DNA from 3 places in the Vibrio neonatus genome. Region 2 is predicted to be linked to each of the others. Evidence: riboswitches for the same ligand, from Rfam matches in the RefSeq annotation. Region 2 holds a riboswitch; each other region holds the start of a gene.

Region 1 (5,612 bases), 920 kb from region 2:
GATGACTCTGCTTTTATCTTCACAAAACCGATTCCACGCTCTACATATTGTCTCTACAATATCGTCATAATTTTCGAAGCACCTATTTGCTACTTCATTTTGACGCAGCCAACTCCATACCTGTTCTATAGGGTTAAGTTCGGGAGAATAAGGTGGGATATGAATGATGGTAAGGTTCTCAAATTCATCTGCAAGATAGCTCTGGTGCCAACTCGCTTGATCCATGATCACAACAGCATGCTTGCCAGCTGGTGTGGCTTGAGAAATTAATCTGAGTTGCTCTTTCATTGCTTCCATATTGCTCAGGGGAACCACTATCGCTTCAGCTTCTCCTGTCGTGACACATACTGCTCCGAAAAGGTATGCATACTCAAACTGCTGTTGTTGTACTACTCTAGGACGCGTACCTTTCTCTGCCCATATTCGCGTTGTTGTATTGCGTTGACCAAATCTAGCCTCATCTTGAAACCATATTTGAACATCTTTTAAGGCGACATGGCCAGGGATCTTAAGGATCGTTTCGATTGGGAATTTTTTTAAAAGCTTCTTGAGCTTCAACTGACTGCTTAGGATGTTTGGAACGAGTAGTAATCCAACTCAAGCCTATGTCATGTAATAACTGATAGAGCGCCGACTTTTTATATGATGTACTGAAATTGCTTTCTATATAGAGCCCAATGTCTTTTGCTTGAAGGCGACCGCCACTCTCATTTACGGCATATTCGATAACATACTCTTTGAGTTGTGATTTTTGCTCGTCTGTTAGGCGATGAGGTCTACCAGTGTGTGGTTTCTCTTGAAGTCCTTCAAGACCATTGTCGAGATATGCTTTGACCCATTTATTGACGCTTACTCTGCTAACTTTAAGGTACTTAGCTATTTGAGTGCGACTTTTACCGTCAACAAAATGAGAAACGGCTAAATAACGCATTCTAAGTCGAGCGTTGGATGTGGAATTAATCAGACTCGGAAAATCATGCTTCATAAGGACTCCTTTAAGAGTCCATTATTAGATCATAAAATTAACGGAATTGGTATCACTATCTTGCCTCAAATGGAATTTAAGGATGTCTTTCCTTTAGTTACTATATTGATGCCTATTTATCTTTATGCCACTTCAGAGCCTCTTCTAGAGACTCTATATCCGTATTTGATCGTGTGTATGAACAATATTTTTCAAGATGCGAATTTCTCTTTCTTATTACGATTATTGACCTAATTGCTACTATTTTCTGCAATCTAAACTTTTACATTATATCGAGTGCATATGTTTGCTATGCTAATGATCTAGATCACATTAACGTCATATAAAGTGACGCATGTAACTTTTTAAATCTAACTAGTTTTCTTGGGAGATAAGTGGCAATGGGACAGTTTGCAACCCTAGGTTTTATCGCAATAGGTGGCGCTTTTGGTGCTTGTTCACGTTATTTAATATCTGAACTTTGCGTACTTCTTTTAGGCCGAGGTTTTCCTTATGGTACGTTAACCGTAAATATTGTTGGCTCATTTATAATGGGTACGCTTATTGCGTTATTTGAAAACGAAGTGATTGCTGTAGACCCATGGCGTCAAATCGTTGGGCTTGGCTTCCTTGGTGCCTTAACTACCTTCTCAACATTCTCTATGGATAATGTTCTTATGTTCCAACAAGGTGACTATTGGAAAGCGGGTCTAAATATTCTACTCAATGTTGTGTTTAGTATCTCTGCTGCAATGATCGGTTTTCATCTTGTGTTCAAAAACTGAGTAAGTTTGCTTTGTTCTTTTGATAGTTTCTATATAATGAATCTGCTTGTCGGAGTGCTGAAGTGTTAATCACAAGAAGCTGAGACCGTGAATACGGAATCCGTAGAACCTGATACAGGATAATACCTGCGAAGGAAACAAGGTGGTCAATTCTATTTAGGTATTAAGATTTTTAACTTAGTACCACCTGCCATCAATCTATCCGACAAGCTGTGTTTATTACAGAAGGATAGGGCGATGGAATCCCCACTTACTAGCTTTATACAATCCCCCAATGCTACTCCAGCTTTTCACGCAGCGGTTGACTCTGTTATTGAGTGCGCACGTGATGCTGGTTTTACAAACCTAATTACTGAATACAAGCAAGGCGATAACTTTGCTATTAGTCTAGCTGCCCCAGAGCAATCCTATAATTTAGTTGTAGATGACAGTGAATCATCACAACAATCTATTGCCATTTACGATCAAAATAACCAACACATCGCTTCTATCACAACTTTGTTTACACAAGGCAAAGACATTGTCCGCTTAGGCAATGGCACTCAGTTTGAATGGGACTATGTGTTAGCTGAGTACTCGACAACACGCGATAGTTACATTGCTTGGTTACTGGTTTCACTTTCTCTTGGATTTACGATTGAAGATTCTGCGCTAACTTCTCGTAGTGCACAGCATGTTTCATGTGAAACATGGCCATCGGATATCCGCTATTTTCCCCGCTTAAGAAACAATAATCTCGCGACAACAGTTCGTAAACAGACGCGATGCTTTGGTCTATATCCAGTAGTAGACAGCATAGAATTAGTGGAAGAGTTAGCTACTTGTGGTGTGGAAATTTTACAGCTCAGAATAAAAGACAAAGCAGCCAGTGACGTTTCTGATGATGTAAAACGTGCTATTCAAATAGGCAAAGAACGTGGTGTTGATATCGTTATCAATGATTACTGGGGACTTGCTTTAGAGCATGGAGCATCCTGTATTCATCTAGGCCAAGAGGACTTAGCTGAGCTAGAAGATAGCAGTCTATTGGATAGCGATATCGGTTTAGGTATCTCAACTCATGGCTATTTCGAGATTATTAATGCCTTGCAGTACAAACCTTCATACCTTGCATTGGGGCATATATTCCCAACCACCACCAAAGACATGCCTTCATCTCCGCAAGGACTAATCAAACTCAAACTATACCAAGCCCTTATTTCATCTATTGGTAAGCAAAGAGGATCACTCCTACCTAGTGTTGCGATTGGTGGTATTGATTTAGCGCGTGCGCCTAAGGTGATCGATACTGGTGTTTCGAGTGTGGCAGTGGTTAGGGCTGTAACATTAGCGGATGATAAGAAGAAAGCAGTCGATCAATTTCAAGTGTTGTTTAACTCTGAACACTCAGTGGATGGAGTGACCAATGCTCACTGATAAGGAATTTGTACGTTATCAACGGCAAATAATGTTGCCTGAGATCGGAGAGCAAGGACAGCAGTCACTACTAAACGCCAAGGCGCTCATTGTTGGTTGTGGTGGTTTAGGCAGTGCTGTGGCACTGCAACTGGCAGGTGCTGGGGTAGGTAAGCTAGTTCTTTGTGATGATGACAGCGTAGAAATTAGTAACTTGCACCGACAATTAAGCTATCGCGAATCCGACCTTGGTAGCTCAAAAGCTATCTCTCTAGCTAATCAAGTTCGCCAGCTAAATTCCTCAACCAATGTACGCAGTGTTAATCGACGTATGAGCTTAGACTCCTTGCTGTTAGAAGTTAGCATGGCTGATCTGGTTGTTGACTGCAGTGACAACTTTCCTACCCGACAAGATATCAATAAGGCCTGCTTTTCTAATACCACGCCGTTAGTTTCTGGTGCTGCTATAGGTTGGGATGGTCAGCTTGCGTATTTTGATTATCAAGGGGAGAAAGCACCTTGCTATCACTGCCTATATCCATTTACCGAATCTAACCAAGCAACCAAATGTAGTGAATCAGGTGTGATGGGACCAAACGTAAATATGATTGCGAGCTTGCAATCGATGCTTGCGATACGTGCGCTTATTGAACCTGAAACACTGAACGCGGCAGAGTTAATCGTCTTTCAAGGACGCACTATGACTCAACAGAAATTTGAAATTGCTAAAGATGACACCTGTGCCGTCTGCAATAAGGAAGTAATTGATGACTGATATTTCAATAACCATCAACGATAAGTCGATAACACTGGGTGCTGATAGTACCTTAGTCGACGTATTGGAAAACCAAGGATTGCCAACCCAAGGCTGTGCAATTGCTCTAAACAATAAAGTTGTTCCACAATCAAAATGGGACAGCATCAAGCTACAGAAGGGCGACACTCTTTCTGTATTTCGCGCGATAGCTGGAGGCTAATTATGTTGAAAATAGCAGATAAGACATTTAATTCACGACTGTTTACCGGCACGGGTAAGTACGCAAACAACCAATTAATGGCATCATCAATTACAGCTTCTGAATCCGAACTGGTGACTATGGCATTGAAGCGTGTAGACGTGTTCGACAAGCAAGATGATATTCTAGGTTCATTAAACAATATTGGCGTGAATTTATTACCCAATACTTCAGGCGCTAAGAATGCGCAAGATGCGATATTTGCCGCGCATTTAGCAAGAGAAGCCTTGCAAACGAACTGGCTTAAACTAGAGATTCATCCTGACCCTAAGTACTTGATGCCTGATCCAATCGAAACACTAAAAGCGGCAGAGCAGTTGGTGAAAGATGGCTTTGTAGTATTACCTTACTGTCATGCTGACCCTGTGTTATGCAAGCGCCTAGAAGAAGTAGGTTGCGCTGCTGTGATGCCACTTGGTGCTCCTATTGGCACCAATAAAGGATTGGCCTCAATTGATTTCTTAAAGATCATTATCGAACAAGCAAATGTTCCGGTGATTGTTGACGCAGGAATTGGCGCTCCATCTCATGCGGCGCAAGCAATGGAAATGGGCGCAGATGCCGTTTTGGTCAATACCGCGATGGCAACTGCTGGCGATCCGATTGCAATTGGTCGTGCTTTTAAGTTAGCGGTAGAAGCGGGTAGGATTGCTTACGAGTCTGGCTTAGGTGCACAACAAGTTAAAGCAATGGCATCGAGCCCTATGACTGCATTTCTTGATTCCTCATACGAGGCGAAACTATGAGTTTTGTCGACGTATTCAAATCGATAGATTGGAGTGAAAGCTACCTGTCTATTATGTCCAAAACCTCTACTGATGTAGAAAGAGCTTTGGCTAAAACGAAGTTAGATCTTGAAGACTTTAAAGCGCTCATTTCGCCTGCGGCAGAACCATACTTAGAAAACATGGCTCAGCTTTCTTACCAAAAAACGAGACAGCGTTTTGGCTCTACCATTGGTTTATATGTGCCTCTGTATCTTTCAAATCTTTGTTCTAATGATTGTACGTACTGCGGGTTCTCAATGAACAATCGCATTAAGCGTAAAACGCTGACTAAAGAAGAGATTGATTTAGAAGTTAATGTACTAAAAGCAATGAAATTCGACAGCGTACTTTTAGTCACTGGTGAGCATCAGAAAAAAGTCGGTATGGAATATTTCCGCCAAGCCGTGCCTCAGATAAAAGAACAATTTAATTATCTGGCCATGGAAGTGCAGCCTCTTGAACAAGGGCAATATGCTGAACTGAAAGGTCTTGGCTTGGATGCGGTCATGGTTTACCAAGAGACGTACAATCCATCCACGTATGCAGAGCATCACCTAAAAGGCTCAAAGACAGACTTTTACTATCGACTAGAAACTCCTGATAGATTGGCTAAAGCTGGAATAGATAAGATAGGTATTGGTGCATTAATTGGCTTAGATAACTGGCGAGTGGATAGCATGTTTGT
Region 2 (5,612 bases):
TTTGTTCCACCCGACAAGCTCTATAGTGGCATTGGGAGCGATAAGTTTTAGGTGTTGAAATAGCGCGCCAGATAAAGAGGTCAACACAATTGGCGCTACCGCTATTTTTAACGCGCCAGTTAACTCATCGGCTGCAAACTCAGTTTTTCCATTTAATACTGTGGCTAAGCCATCTAAAAATGGCGCTATCTTTTGTGCCAAATTGACCGCAAATGGAGTGGCGGTTAGGCCTTGCGGCGCTTTGACAAACAGCTCATCTTGAAAATGAAACCTTAACTTTTGCAGAGCCTGACTAATGGCGGGCTGGGAAACCAACAGTCGCTCTGATGCTTTACGCATATTGAGCTCTTGGCTCAATACTAAAAATGTTTTGAGCAGATTAAGATCCAGCGTATTAAAACGATCTTTTGCCATTAGTTTTCCCTCTCAATGGACTGTGTGCGATGTCATCCCTCTCTCATTTCACAGTAAGTCATTTCTATTTTTACAACAAGGCAGTTCGAGTAATTCTATATGCCAATAAGCTGCAGCTATCAGCCACATTAGCACTGCTAATTAGCCTAATCACGGGAATAAAAACACAATAGTGCAGCAAAGCAAGGAGCTATTGAGAAGAAAGGATTGGTTTTCCCCAGTTAAGGCTAAGCATGAAAAATTTAATCACCACTGTTACCACCGTTATTGCATTCTCATTACTATCGACCGCTGTTCAGGCGAACATGTCTGAGCCAGCTCATCGTGTTGGTGTGGGTTACAACAGTACTAACACCTCGGAATGGTTAACAAAATCCGACAAATGGGGTGACGGTATTCGCCTAGAATACGGCTATGAGCTCAATAATATTCTTGGTATTAATCTTTCTTACTCGCAAAACAAAGATACCTTTTTACTTGCTGAACAAACCACAGATCTTGATGGCTATAACATTAAAATCGACACCGATATTGGCTATAAAATCCATATGAATGGCTTTGCAATTAAGCCCTACGGAATTTTAGGTCTGGCTCGACAATCTGAAACTCGAACGCTAAACGATACGAAATATCGCTTCAATGAAATTAGTTTTGTGACTGGCGCAGGCCTCAGAGCCGATCTCAATCAGCACCTTTACTCGGACTTTCGATTTGATTTCTCGCGCTACAATGATAGCGAGTATTACACTGTCTCTTGGACACTTGGTTACCAGTTTTAATCGCCCCTCTCGCACCATTATCCAACACAATGCTACGACCAAAGCCACTGCTTATGCAGTGGCTTTACTATTTTTCCCACACTGAAAATTTGAGTCACAATAAGATGTATTGATATGTTAATATGCGCGTAGATTGGTAACAAATCCTAAGGATGGGAAGTGCGAAATCAACAGCAAGGATTTACCTTAATAGAGTTAATAGTGGCACTTGTCATTGTCGCAACACTGGCGGTAGTGGCTGCTCCGCGCTTTCTCAACTTCTCAAATAATGCTTTTGAAGCCAGCATTAAAGGAGTCGAAGGCGCTCTAAAATCCTCACTCTCTTTCGCCGATGCAAAAATTGCCATCGACAACGCAAACACCTCCATTGACTACCAAGGGCAAACCATTTCACTCACCGGTGGAATGCCTGCCGCCAGCGCAGGAACACTTCGCGCACTGCTTGATATAGAAGTTCCCACCTCATGGACTCGCAATTGGCAAACCGTTCCTTGTGGTGAACCTGAATTTTGTATTTTAGGAAATATGTTTCCCGGCAAGAATGGCTATGTTGCGGTGCCAAATTATCCCCTGACGCAAAATGGCGGACAAGATCGGGCCTCTTATATTTGGCCAAGAGGCTATGTACTGAAATCCAATGGTTGCTATGCGTTTTATATTAATGAAGCAACCAAAGGTGTTTATTATTCTGGTTCCATTGTCGAAGGTTGTTAAGCCTAGAGATTTAGCCACTCAACGTCGGTAAATATTAATAGATCACGTCATCAACCCAAACAAGATGACAGCTGATTAAAACCACGCAAAAAAACCACAAAACAATCACATACAACCTACCAAAATGCAACAAGGTGACTAGCTTCCAATATTTGAAAACCCATTTCAATATGCAATATTTTTCCTATTCAGATCATAAAATGTACATAGCAATAAACGTACTATAAATGCAGTCGTTAGCATAAGGAGTGGTTATGTTTTATGTGCACATGTTGTTACTTTTAGCCGTTATATTTGTTGGCATCCGCTATGGCGGTATTGCGTTTGGCTTGCTTGGCGGATTGGGCGTTTCTGTTCTCAGTTTTGTATTTGGTATTGCGCCGGGTCAACCGCCTATCGGAGTCATGCTGATCATCCTTGCTGTGGTTGCCGCATCCGCCACACTTGAAGCCACTGGCGGCCTCAAATTATTGGTTAAATATGCTGAGATACTGCTAAGGAAACACCCTTCAAAAGTAGTCTTTTTAGGGCCGTTATGTACCTATTTCTTAACGGTATTGGTCGGCACAGGTCACTCCGTCTACCCTCTATTACCTGTAATATACGATGTTAGTATAAAGCGTGGTATTCGCCCCGAAAGACCGATGGCTATCTCAACCGTCGCCTCTCAAATGGGCATTACTGCTAGCCCTATTGCGGCGGCGGCAGCGGTAGTTATGGCAACTGCGGCAAGTAATAATCTGGATATTACCTTAGGTCAGGTATTGCTAGTCACTATTCCTGCAACGCTTACAGGCGTGCTTTTAGCCGCCACTTGGAGCCTTAAACGCGGTAAAGATCTTAGCGAAGACCCTGAGTTTTTAGAGCGTTGTAAAGATCCTCAATTTAAAGCGCAACTTATCGATACCAGTGAAACAAGCACCCACACCAATGGGGCACAAGAAGACAAACAAGCAAAACGAGGCTTAACCGTATTCTTGCTTGGTATCCTCACTGTAATTTGTATTGCGATGTTTGGTAAAGATATTGGCTTGCTACCAAAAGGAGTCAGCACCTCGACTGCGCTCCAATTTTTGATGTTGTCAGTAGGTGCTATCATTTTGCTTACGACCAATGTTGACCCGAAAAAAATCGTAAAAACTAACGTCTTTATCGCAGGAATGAGTGCGGTCATCATCATCTTTGGTATTGCCTGGATGAGTGACACCATCATTGCGCACAATAAACCATATATCATTGGTTTGGTTGAAGATATCGTGCAAACACATCCGTGGACCTTTGCCATTGCGATGTATGCATCATCTGTGTTTTTGAAGAGTCAAGCGGCCGTGCTCACCATCATGTTGCCGCTTGGCTTTGCGTTAGGGATCCCAGCCGAAGTGCTTATTGGCGTGCTACCCGCTTGTTACGCTTACTACTTTTTCCCATTTTACCCATCCGATCTAGCCGCCATCACCTTTGACCGTTCAGGAACAACTCGGATAGGTAAATATATTCTCAACCATAGTTTCTTAATTCCAGGCTTCATTGGTGTGATTAGTGCAACCGCTATTGGCTATGCATTATCCATCGGCATTTTGCCTCTTTGGTTGTGGGCGATAGTGGTTGGCGGACTTGCTTTTGCGGTAAACGGTTATATGAATCGTCTTAGCTCAAAAACATTGGAGCTAGCGTAATAGCGATGCTTTAAAAAACGAACTTAACTAGTGCGAGACACAGCAAAACGGATACCCCGTAAGAAGAAAACCCGAGAGCTAACTAGGTTCTCGGGTTTTTTATGCACCATTAGGGTACTGAGTGATTTCTCGTTTTCTTTACAAGAGTTTATCTGCGTCTTCCTATTCTAATTGACTCTCTCCTCGTGCAATTTATATGCACTTAATTTCCTTTAATGGTGCATCTTTCATTCACTCAATAAGACTCGTATACTACAAATCACTTGTCGGAGTGCCATAAGGCTGAGACCGTTAACTCGGGATCCGTTGAACCTGATCAGGCTAATACCTGCGAAGGGAACAAGAGTAGAGATTTTATCAACCCAGATCTCTATCCCCAGATCACAACTTTATCTAAGCTGTGTTCTTTCTTGTTGCGTCAAATCCGCCAAGCATTTTATACCAATCACTATGATTAAATGATCAGAAATAGCATAGAGTAAACGCTTGATAGTAACGCTAGATTTTAGAGTAACTCGTTGTTTTAAAATCAAAATTCACAGTGTCACTGTCATGAGTTTTGACCCGCTAGACTGATTAATTAACGACTGCAATTGGTGTTATTACCTTTAATTATTGGAAAATGCTATGTCGAACCGTAAACAATCTAGGCTAGAAGCGAAACGATTTATTGATTCACTGTCTGTACAGCCCTACCCCAATTCAAATAAACGCTACATTCAAGGTTCACACGCGGCGATACAAGTGCCAGTGCGTGAAATTTCCCTAGCCGATAGTTTGGTAGGCGGAAGTAAAGAATCCCCTATCTATCAAACCAACGAGCCTATTCACGTTTATGATACCTCGGGGGTGTACACCGACCCTGAGCACACTATTGATTTATATAACGGCTTGCCAAAACTGAGAGAGCAATGGATAACCCAGCGTCAAGATACCGAATATCTTGATGGTGTAAGCTCCAGCTACACCAAAACTCGTTTAGAAGATGACACCTTAGATGAGCTTCGCTATGGAAACCTTCCTAAAGTCCGCCAAGCAAAAGCGGGCAATTGCGTCACCCAACTGCACTACGCTCGTCAAGGCATTATCACACCAGAAATGGAGTATATTGCGATTCGTGAAAATATGGGGCGTCAAAAATTTGCTGACGAGCAGCTAAATCATCAACATGCAGGGCAACATTTTGGGGCAAACTTGCCTAAAGAGATCACCCCCGAGTTTGTGCGCCGAGAAGTAGCAGAAGGACGCGCCATTATTCCGTCCAACATCAACCACCCAGAAGCAGAGCCTATGATCATTGGTCGTAACTTCTTGGTTAAGGTGAACGCCAATATCGGTAACTCTTCGGTAAGTTCATCTATCGAGGAAGAAGTTGAAAAGCTGGTGTGGTCTACCCGCTGGGGCGCAGATACGGTGATGGATTTGTCTACAGGCCGAAATATTCATGAAACGCGCGAATGGATTTTGCGTAATAGCCCAGTGCCGATAGGTACCGTTCCTATGTATCAAGCGTTGGAAAAAGTAAACGGCGTCGCCGAAAACCTCAACTGGGAAGTGATGCGTGATACTTTGATTGAGCAGGCAGAACAAGGCGTTGATTACTTTACGATTCATGCCGGTTTGTTGCTGCGCCACGTGCCAATGACCGCCAAACGTGTCACGGGCATTGTTTCGCGCGGCGGTTCTATTATTGCTAAGTGGTGTCTGGCCCATCATCAAGAAAGCTTCTTATATACTCATTTTCGTGAAATCTGTGAAATCTGTGCCAAATACGATGTTAGCTTATCTCTAGGAGACGGACTTCGCCCAGGTTCAATCGCCGATGCCAATGATGAAGCGCAATTTGCCGAACTGCGCACACTAGGCGAGCTCACCAAAGTAGCGTGGGAATATGACGTGCAGGTGATCATCGAAGGCCCGGGGCATATCCCGATGCATATGATCAAAGAAAACATGCAAGAGCAATTAGAGCATTGCCATGAAGCGCCATTTTATACGCTTGGCCCTTTAACCACCGATATTGCACCGG
Region 3 (5,612 bases), on a different replicon from region 2:
AAGTTCATCTGCATGCGCAATTGCGTTAGAAATATATTCTTTCCCTAACGAAACCGACTCAAGTAAGTCCCCTGTTTGCGCCAAGTACGAAGCGATCGCCGATGACAAAGTGCAGCCCGTACCGTGGGTGTTTTGTGTATTAATGCGCTCTACGGTAAAAGTGTCTACTTTATCTGCAGTAATGAGCAAATCAGTGCTGGTGGCTTCACTTTCTAAGTGACCGCCTTTTAGCAACACCGCTTTGCAATCTAACGCCCGCAGATCTTCTATCATCGCCTTCATCTGCAATTCAGTCGTCGGTAACTCTTGATTTAACAAGGTGGCCGCTTCGGGCAAATTAGGCGTGATCACATCAGCAAGTGGCAGTAACTTAGTCTTTAGAGTTGCAATGGCCGATTGTTGCAGCAACAAATCTCCGCTCGTCGCTACCATCACAGGATCAACTACCAAGTATTTAGGTTGGTATTGTTTTAGCTTTTTCACCACAGCTTCAATCAACGCCGCTTCAGCTAACATACCCACTTTTACCGCAACCACGTCTAAATCGGTAAATACCGCATCCAGCTGTTGTTCAATAAACTCGGCAGAAATCGGCAAGATACCACTCACACCTTGAGTGTTTTGCGCAGTTAACGCGGTAATCACCGAACAGGCGTAACTTCCTGTGGCAGAGATGGCTTTAATATCGGCTTGAATACCTGCACCGCCACCACTGTCAGAGCCAGCAATAGTAAGGACAATAGGTGTTTTATTTGTTTGAGACACGAAGACATTTCCTTTTCGTTAGACGAACGAAACCAATGCCTACTGCGCTAGAAAAGTTGAGATCTATAGCTAGAATGGCGATTAGTTCCCTACGTCAGCACTAACTGAATCAGGTTCAACGGGTTCGCTATTGCGATCTCAGCCTATTGGCTCCCCGACTAATACGATGCAGCGATACTATCAGAGTCCCTATGGTGAGGGAACCAGAAAAGGAAGAAATTCAGAGCCTTGACAGTAAATGCTAAATCTGGACATACCTTCGTATACTCAAACTCAACAGAAATAAAACAGATACCCACAAATACCACTAACCAATACACAAATAAAAAATGATTGTCATTGATGAGTGAACGTTAGGTATATGGAGCAAACGTTGGTATTTTTCGCCGTGTTGCCAAGTGCGCACAACATCGACAAGTCAACACTTGCAGTACCTTCTACTCCTTACATGAGATAATTGCTTAATATTTTAAGGAAAAAATTGCCTCAATATCACATTCACTACAACATGGTGAGCCTGATCACATATTCAGCAAACGAATAGAAGCTCTCTAGCAATAAAAAATACAATTTGTTACGGTTTCAGCATTAACACTTACATATATTAACAAAACAACAAATTTACCCCCTTAAATATTAAGGATTTGCAGTATTTTTGTCCCAACATGGAAGTTTGGTGCATTTTGAAGTTATTACGGGTTTCCCCCTCTCTCACAAAACCGAGAAACAAACAAGCTGGCATCTCCCTTGTCGAGTTTTCTGTTGTTTTTAGCTTATTTTTCCTACTGTTGTTTACCATTGTCGATTTTGCTCTATTTGGCTACGTCAAACTCACTATGCAACATGCGGTTCGTGAAGGGGCTCGTTACGCCATTACCGGTAGAACAGATTCCGATCCAGACCAAGACAATCCTTTGCGAGAAAACGCTGTCCTTACCGTCATTGAGCATTCATCCATTGGCATATTAGAAAAAGTGATGGATATCAAAGATATTCGCGTTGAAGACGTTGATGGGCACAGTGTGTCTGGTTTTGGCTCTCCAGGACAATTGGTGTCTATCCATCTCGACTGTGAGTGGCACAGTCTTAGCCCGCTCATTATCCCGATCCTGACTGATGGTACATATAAATTTACCGTCAGTGCCACGATGAAAAACGAAGAATTTAACGAGCAAGTATAAAACATGCAGACACGATTCTTTAGAAAGCAAGCTGGATTAGCCGCCGTTGAAATGACCTTAGTCACCCCTGTGCTGCTGTTGTTATTAATGACTATTTTTGAGTTCACGCTCATTCTACAAGCCAAGAATATTATGCTTAACCTGAGTCGAGAAGGTGCAAGCCTGATCTCGCGCGCCAGTAGCTACACCGTAGAAACAGTAATGGACATCATCGCCAACAGTGCGACCCCGCTGGATATGCCTCACGATGGCACCATTATCATCAATCAAGTGTCTAGACGAGACAACGATGAAGGGGAATTTATTTACATCTCTAGACAAGTAAAGTGGATGGATTCGGCCATTTCTGCCACCAGCGCGATATGGGCCAACTGCCCCTCGTGGAGTAACGTCAATATTGATGACGACAATGAGGATGATATTAAAGAATGTAACCTGCCCGATAATGACGCGCAGATAAAAATAGATAACTTCCCGACCGTCACCATCGATAACGCACAAACCTCAGTCATCCAAGATGGCGAGTCCACCTATATTGTCGAGGTGTACTACCGCTATACCCCTATTTCTAGTTTTTTACTCAGCAATGATTTCATCATCAGTGAGCGTACGTACTTATAATGCAAGGAAGCAAAATGTATAAGCGTTGGATAAAGACCCCAACTAACCAGAAAGGCGCCATCTCGTTATTTATGGTAATCGCGCTTCCTTTTATGATAATTCTGGCGGCTTTCACCATAGACACTGGCCGTGCTTATATTGCAAAAACTAAATTATTTGCAGCGGTTGATGCTGCCGGAATTGCCGCCGCACGAGTGTCATCTTTGGGTGAAGATGCGGCGAAAAACGCCGCTCAGCGCTATTTTCAGGTCAATTTTCCTAGTGGTTATTTAGATACCTCAGCCTTTATAAAATCATGGAATTTTAGCGTCGATGAATGGGGAAAAGTCACTATCGATCTCATTGGACAAGCCGATATGCCCACAATTTTAGCTAAGCTGGTAGGTATTGACACTTGGACACTTACCGCAGAATCCCAAACCACCCGTCGCACCGTGGATATCTCTTTGATTGTGGACAACTCTAGCTCATTAAGTGGCGTGTTTGATACGGTCAAAACCCGCTCTAAAGAGTTCTTATCGCACTTTAACCCTGCCTATGACCGAGTTGCCGTAACCAAATATGGTTATGGCGCACAAACCGTAGTGCCATTTGATCCCGACGTTCGTCAGTACGATGCTAGCGCAGTAGAACAAGCCATCGACGACATGACCTATGACTATAACTACACCAATACCGCAGAAGGTTTTTACAAAGGCTACGGTCAATTCAGTGTCACCGGGGCGGCGCTGCCTGCCAATTTAAAAGTCATCGTGCTGTTTACCGACGGCGCACCTAATACCTTTAGCGCCAATTTTGATATAGATGGCGTCGATAATTTTGCTTCTATTTCTACAACAGGGTCAGCGGCAAGAGGCTTATGGAGTGCCAGCGAAATGGCCACTCGTATTAGTTACAATATTTGGAGCAATTACCAACATAGATGGGTCACCCAATATCCAAGTAACTACAACTCTGAAGAAATTTATCGTTATGTGAATATTTTATCCGATGACAGTTATGCCTCATTCTCTCTCCTAGGCGGCCCTAGAGCGGGCAACCAACCTTACAATGAAAATACGTACTCCAGCAGTTCTCATAAAACCGAGTTCCATAACTTAATTCGCGGTATATCACGGGATTTACCGGAAAAAATGGCGTATGCCGCGCGAGCCGATGACATTTATATTTTCACTTTAGGCCTTGGCAGTTCACTCACCTACTCGATGGACATCAACGGCAGTAACGTCGGCACCGGCGAAGATATGCTCTACCGAATGGCAAATGACACTCGGATGAGCAGTGCTAATGGCTATGATGCACAACTCTACCCGCAACTGCATTTTCAAGCCGATCAAACCCAAGGTCTGTATTGTTATGCGGAAGATGAGCGGGATCTTGGGCCGTGTTTTGACAAAATATTGGACTTTATTACTCGCCTGACTTTGTAATGCAGGAGCAGCACTGCAATTACGATTAATCAAACTAACTGCATATTATAAACTTATTGATTCTATTGCTTTTTTGCCATTGATTTTTTGCTACTCTTAATCCTAAAAGGAATTGATGGCGACAGGATGAGAATTACCGATCTAAATTCATTGAATGTGTTTTTAACTTTGATGCAAACACACTCAACACAACGCGCAGCCAAGAAGTTGGGGCGTTCTCAATCGTATATTTCAAAGGTACTGGCACAACTTCGCGAAGAGCTTGATGACCCCTTGTTCACGCGCAGTGCCGAAGGACTTTCTCCCACCTCTTACGCGTTAAGTATTCAACCCAAGTTGCATCGCGCCATTGAACAATTATCGCAATCATTAGAGCCCGAAACCTTTTGCCCCACCCATATTGACCGCATTGTAATTCACGGCCTAGAGCCACTGTTAATTCAATTTGGTAAAGCTATCATTGAAACCATTCGCCAAGAAACTGACGCGATCATTGAAATCCGTAATTGGACAAAGTTATCTGAAGGGATGATCTTAGATGAAGAAGTCGATTTAGGGCTACACGTTTTAACCGATAAGCCTCAAAGCTTATATCAAAAAAAACTCTACACCAGTTCAGGCATAGTCACTGGCAATGAAGACGGCGAATACATTAAATATATTGCACCGGGTGTCAACGAATATGAAAACCGTTTTCAGAGAGTTTTACCTGACGTGGAAGCTACCATTTTTGTCGATAACCATATGTTAATGAATAATTTAATGGAAATGGCTTATACAATGCGCCTCGCCAGCTACAGCCAAAATACTGACCTTCCTGAACTTGGCATCGACATTGCCATCATCCAAAAAACCTCTAAGAGAAAGTCACCTAAAAATCTATGGCTGGAAAAACTCATCACGCGCTGTGTTCGAGAGCAGAATAACAATGGTAAGTAATGAAGAATGCTAAATAATGCAGCTTAAAAATAGTGATATGTAACACGTTACAAAATTCATTGGCAGTGATGATGGTCTAATAGTTTCAGAATTCAACTCATGGGCTTCTACCAGAACTGATGGATCGCTAAACGAGTTATTGCGATTTTCAATGTTGCAGTTCTTCTTGCTACAACATACTAAAGGATAGCTAACGCCTACTTAAACTATAAGTGACGTGTACAATATTTAAGTGCTAGCTAGTTCGGCACGCGCCCACTCTCGCAACTCAGATTTAAAGCGTGATTATGTAACAACCTTTTCTCGGATTCTATTCAGTGAATCAGTTACATGGTCAGGGTAATTACCCGTAAAATACTCAAATATTAATGGATTGCCAGTGTAAAAATGAGAGCAAAACTCAACCCAGAAATCTACAGAAAACTCACCATTAAACTTAAATAATTTAATATTTTTTGCTTTAAGTGAGTTTAATGACTTACTGTCAAAGTTAAAGTCCATGTCAATTCTCTGATGGTATTCGTTGGGCAAGAAATGCTGAACAGCGCCGTCAAAATGTCTAAATGCTTTTTTATTAAGATCATATTCTGCATGAATATACCGGACAGGATGATAGGTTACACCATCTAGTTCAACTGTTACGTCTTCGTGTTTAAACTCTAAAGCCTGAAAGGTT

The links. Region 2 has a riboswitch for thiamine pyrophosphate ahead of thiC (phosphomethylpyrimidine synthase ThiC). Riboswitches for the same ligand answer to the same signal wherever they lie in the genome.
Region 1: linked by a shared signal. The riboswitch ahead of OCU38_RS12515 (thiamine phosphate synthase) and the one ahead of thiC (phosphomethylpyrimidine synthase ThiC) in region 2 are both predicted to bind thiamine pyrophosphate.
Region 3: linked by a shared signal. The riboswitch ahead of thiD (bifunctional hydroxymethylpyrimidine kinase/phosphomethylpyrimidine kinase) and the one ahead of thiC (phosphomethylpyrimidine synthase ThiC) in region 2 are both predicted to bind thiamine pyrophosphate.

The regions. Positions count from the first base shown of each region.
Region 1 is NZ_AP024885.1:2,682,940-2,688,551, reverse strand. Features, by position in the region: one part of gene OCU38_RS12525 (IS630 family transposase) at 1-532, opposite strand, end outside; one part of gene OCU38_RS12525 (IS630 family transposase) at 531-985, opposite strand; gene crcB (fluoride efflux transporter CrcB) at 1,366-1,749, shown strand; TPP riboswitch at 1,790-1,903, shown strand; gene OCU38_RS12515 (thiamine phosphate synthase) at 1,987-3,165, shown strand; gene OCU38_RS12510 (HesA/MoeB/ThiF family protein) at 3,155-3,919, shown strand; gene thiS (sulfur carrier protein ThiS) at 3,912-4,121, shown strand; gene OCU38_RS12500 (thiazole synthase) at 4,124-4,906, shown strand; gene thiH (2-iminoacetate synthase ThiH) at 4,903-5,612, shown strand, end outside.
Region 2 is NZ_AP024885.1:853,295-858,906, reverse strand. Features, by position in the region: gene OCU38_RS04020 (LysR family transcriptional regulator) at 1-414, opposite strand, end outside; gene OCU38_RS04015 (porin family protein) at 648-1,193, shown strand; gene OCU38_RS17065 (pilus assembly FimT family protein) at 1,353-1,907, shown strand; gene OCU38_RS04005 (anaerobic C4-dicarboxylate transporter) at 2,162-3,583, shown strand; TPP riboswitch at 3,841-3,939, shown strand; gene thiC (phosphomethylpyrimidine synthase ThiC) at 4,211-5,612, shown strand, end outside.
Region 3 is NZ_AP024886.1:842,203-847,814, forward strand. Features, by position in the region: gene thiD (bifunctional hydroxymethylpyrimidine kinase/phosphomethylpyrimidine kinase) at 1-765, opposite strand, end outside; TPP riboswitch at 835-932, opposite strand; gene OCU38_RS16080 (TadE/TadG family type IV pilus assembly protein) at 1,449-1,946, shown strand; gene OCU38_RS16085 (TadE/TadG family type IV pilus assembly protein) at 1,950-2,567, shown strand; gene OCU38_RS16090 (pilus assembly protein) at 2,582-3,997, shown strand; gene OCU38_RS16095 (LysR family transcriptional regulator) at 4,124-4,936, shown strand; gene OCU38_RS16100 (hypothetical protein) at 5,222-5,612, opposite strand, start outside.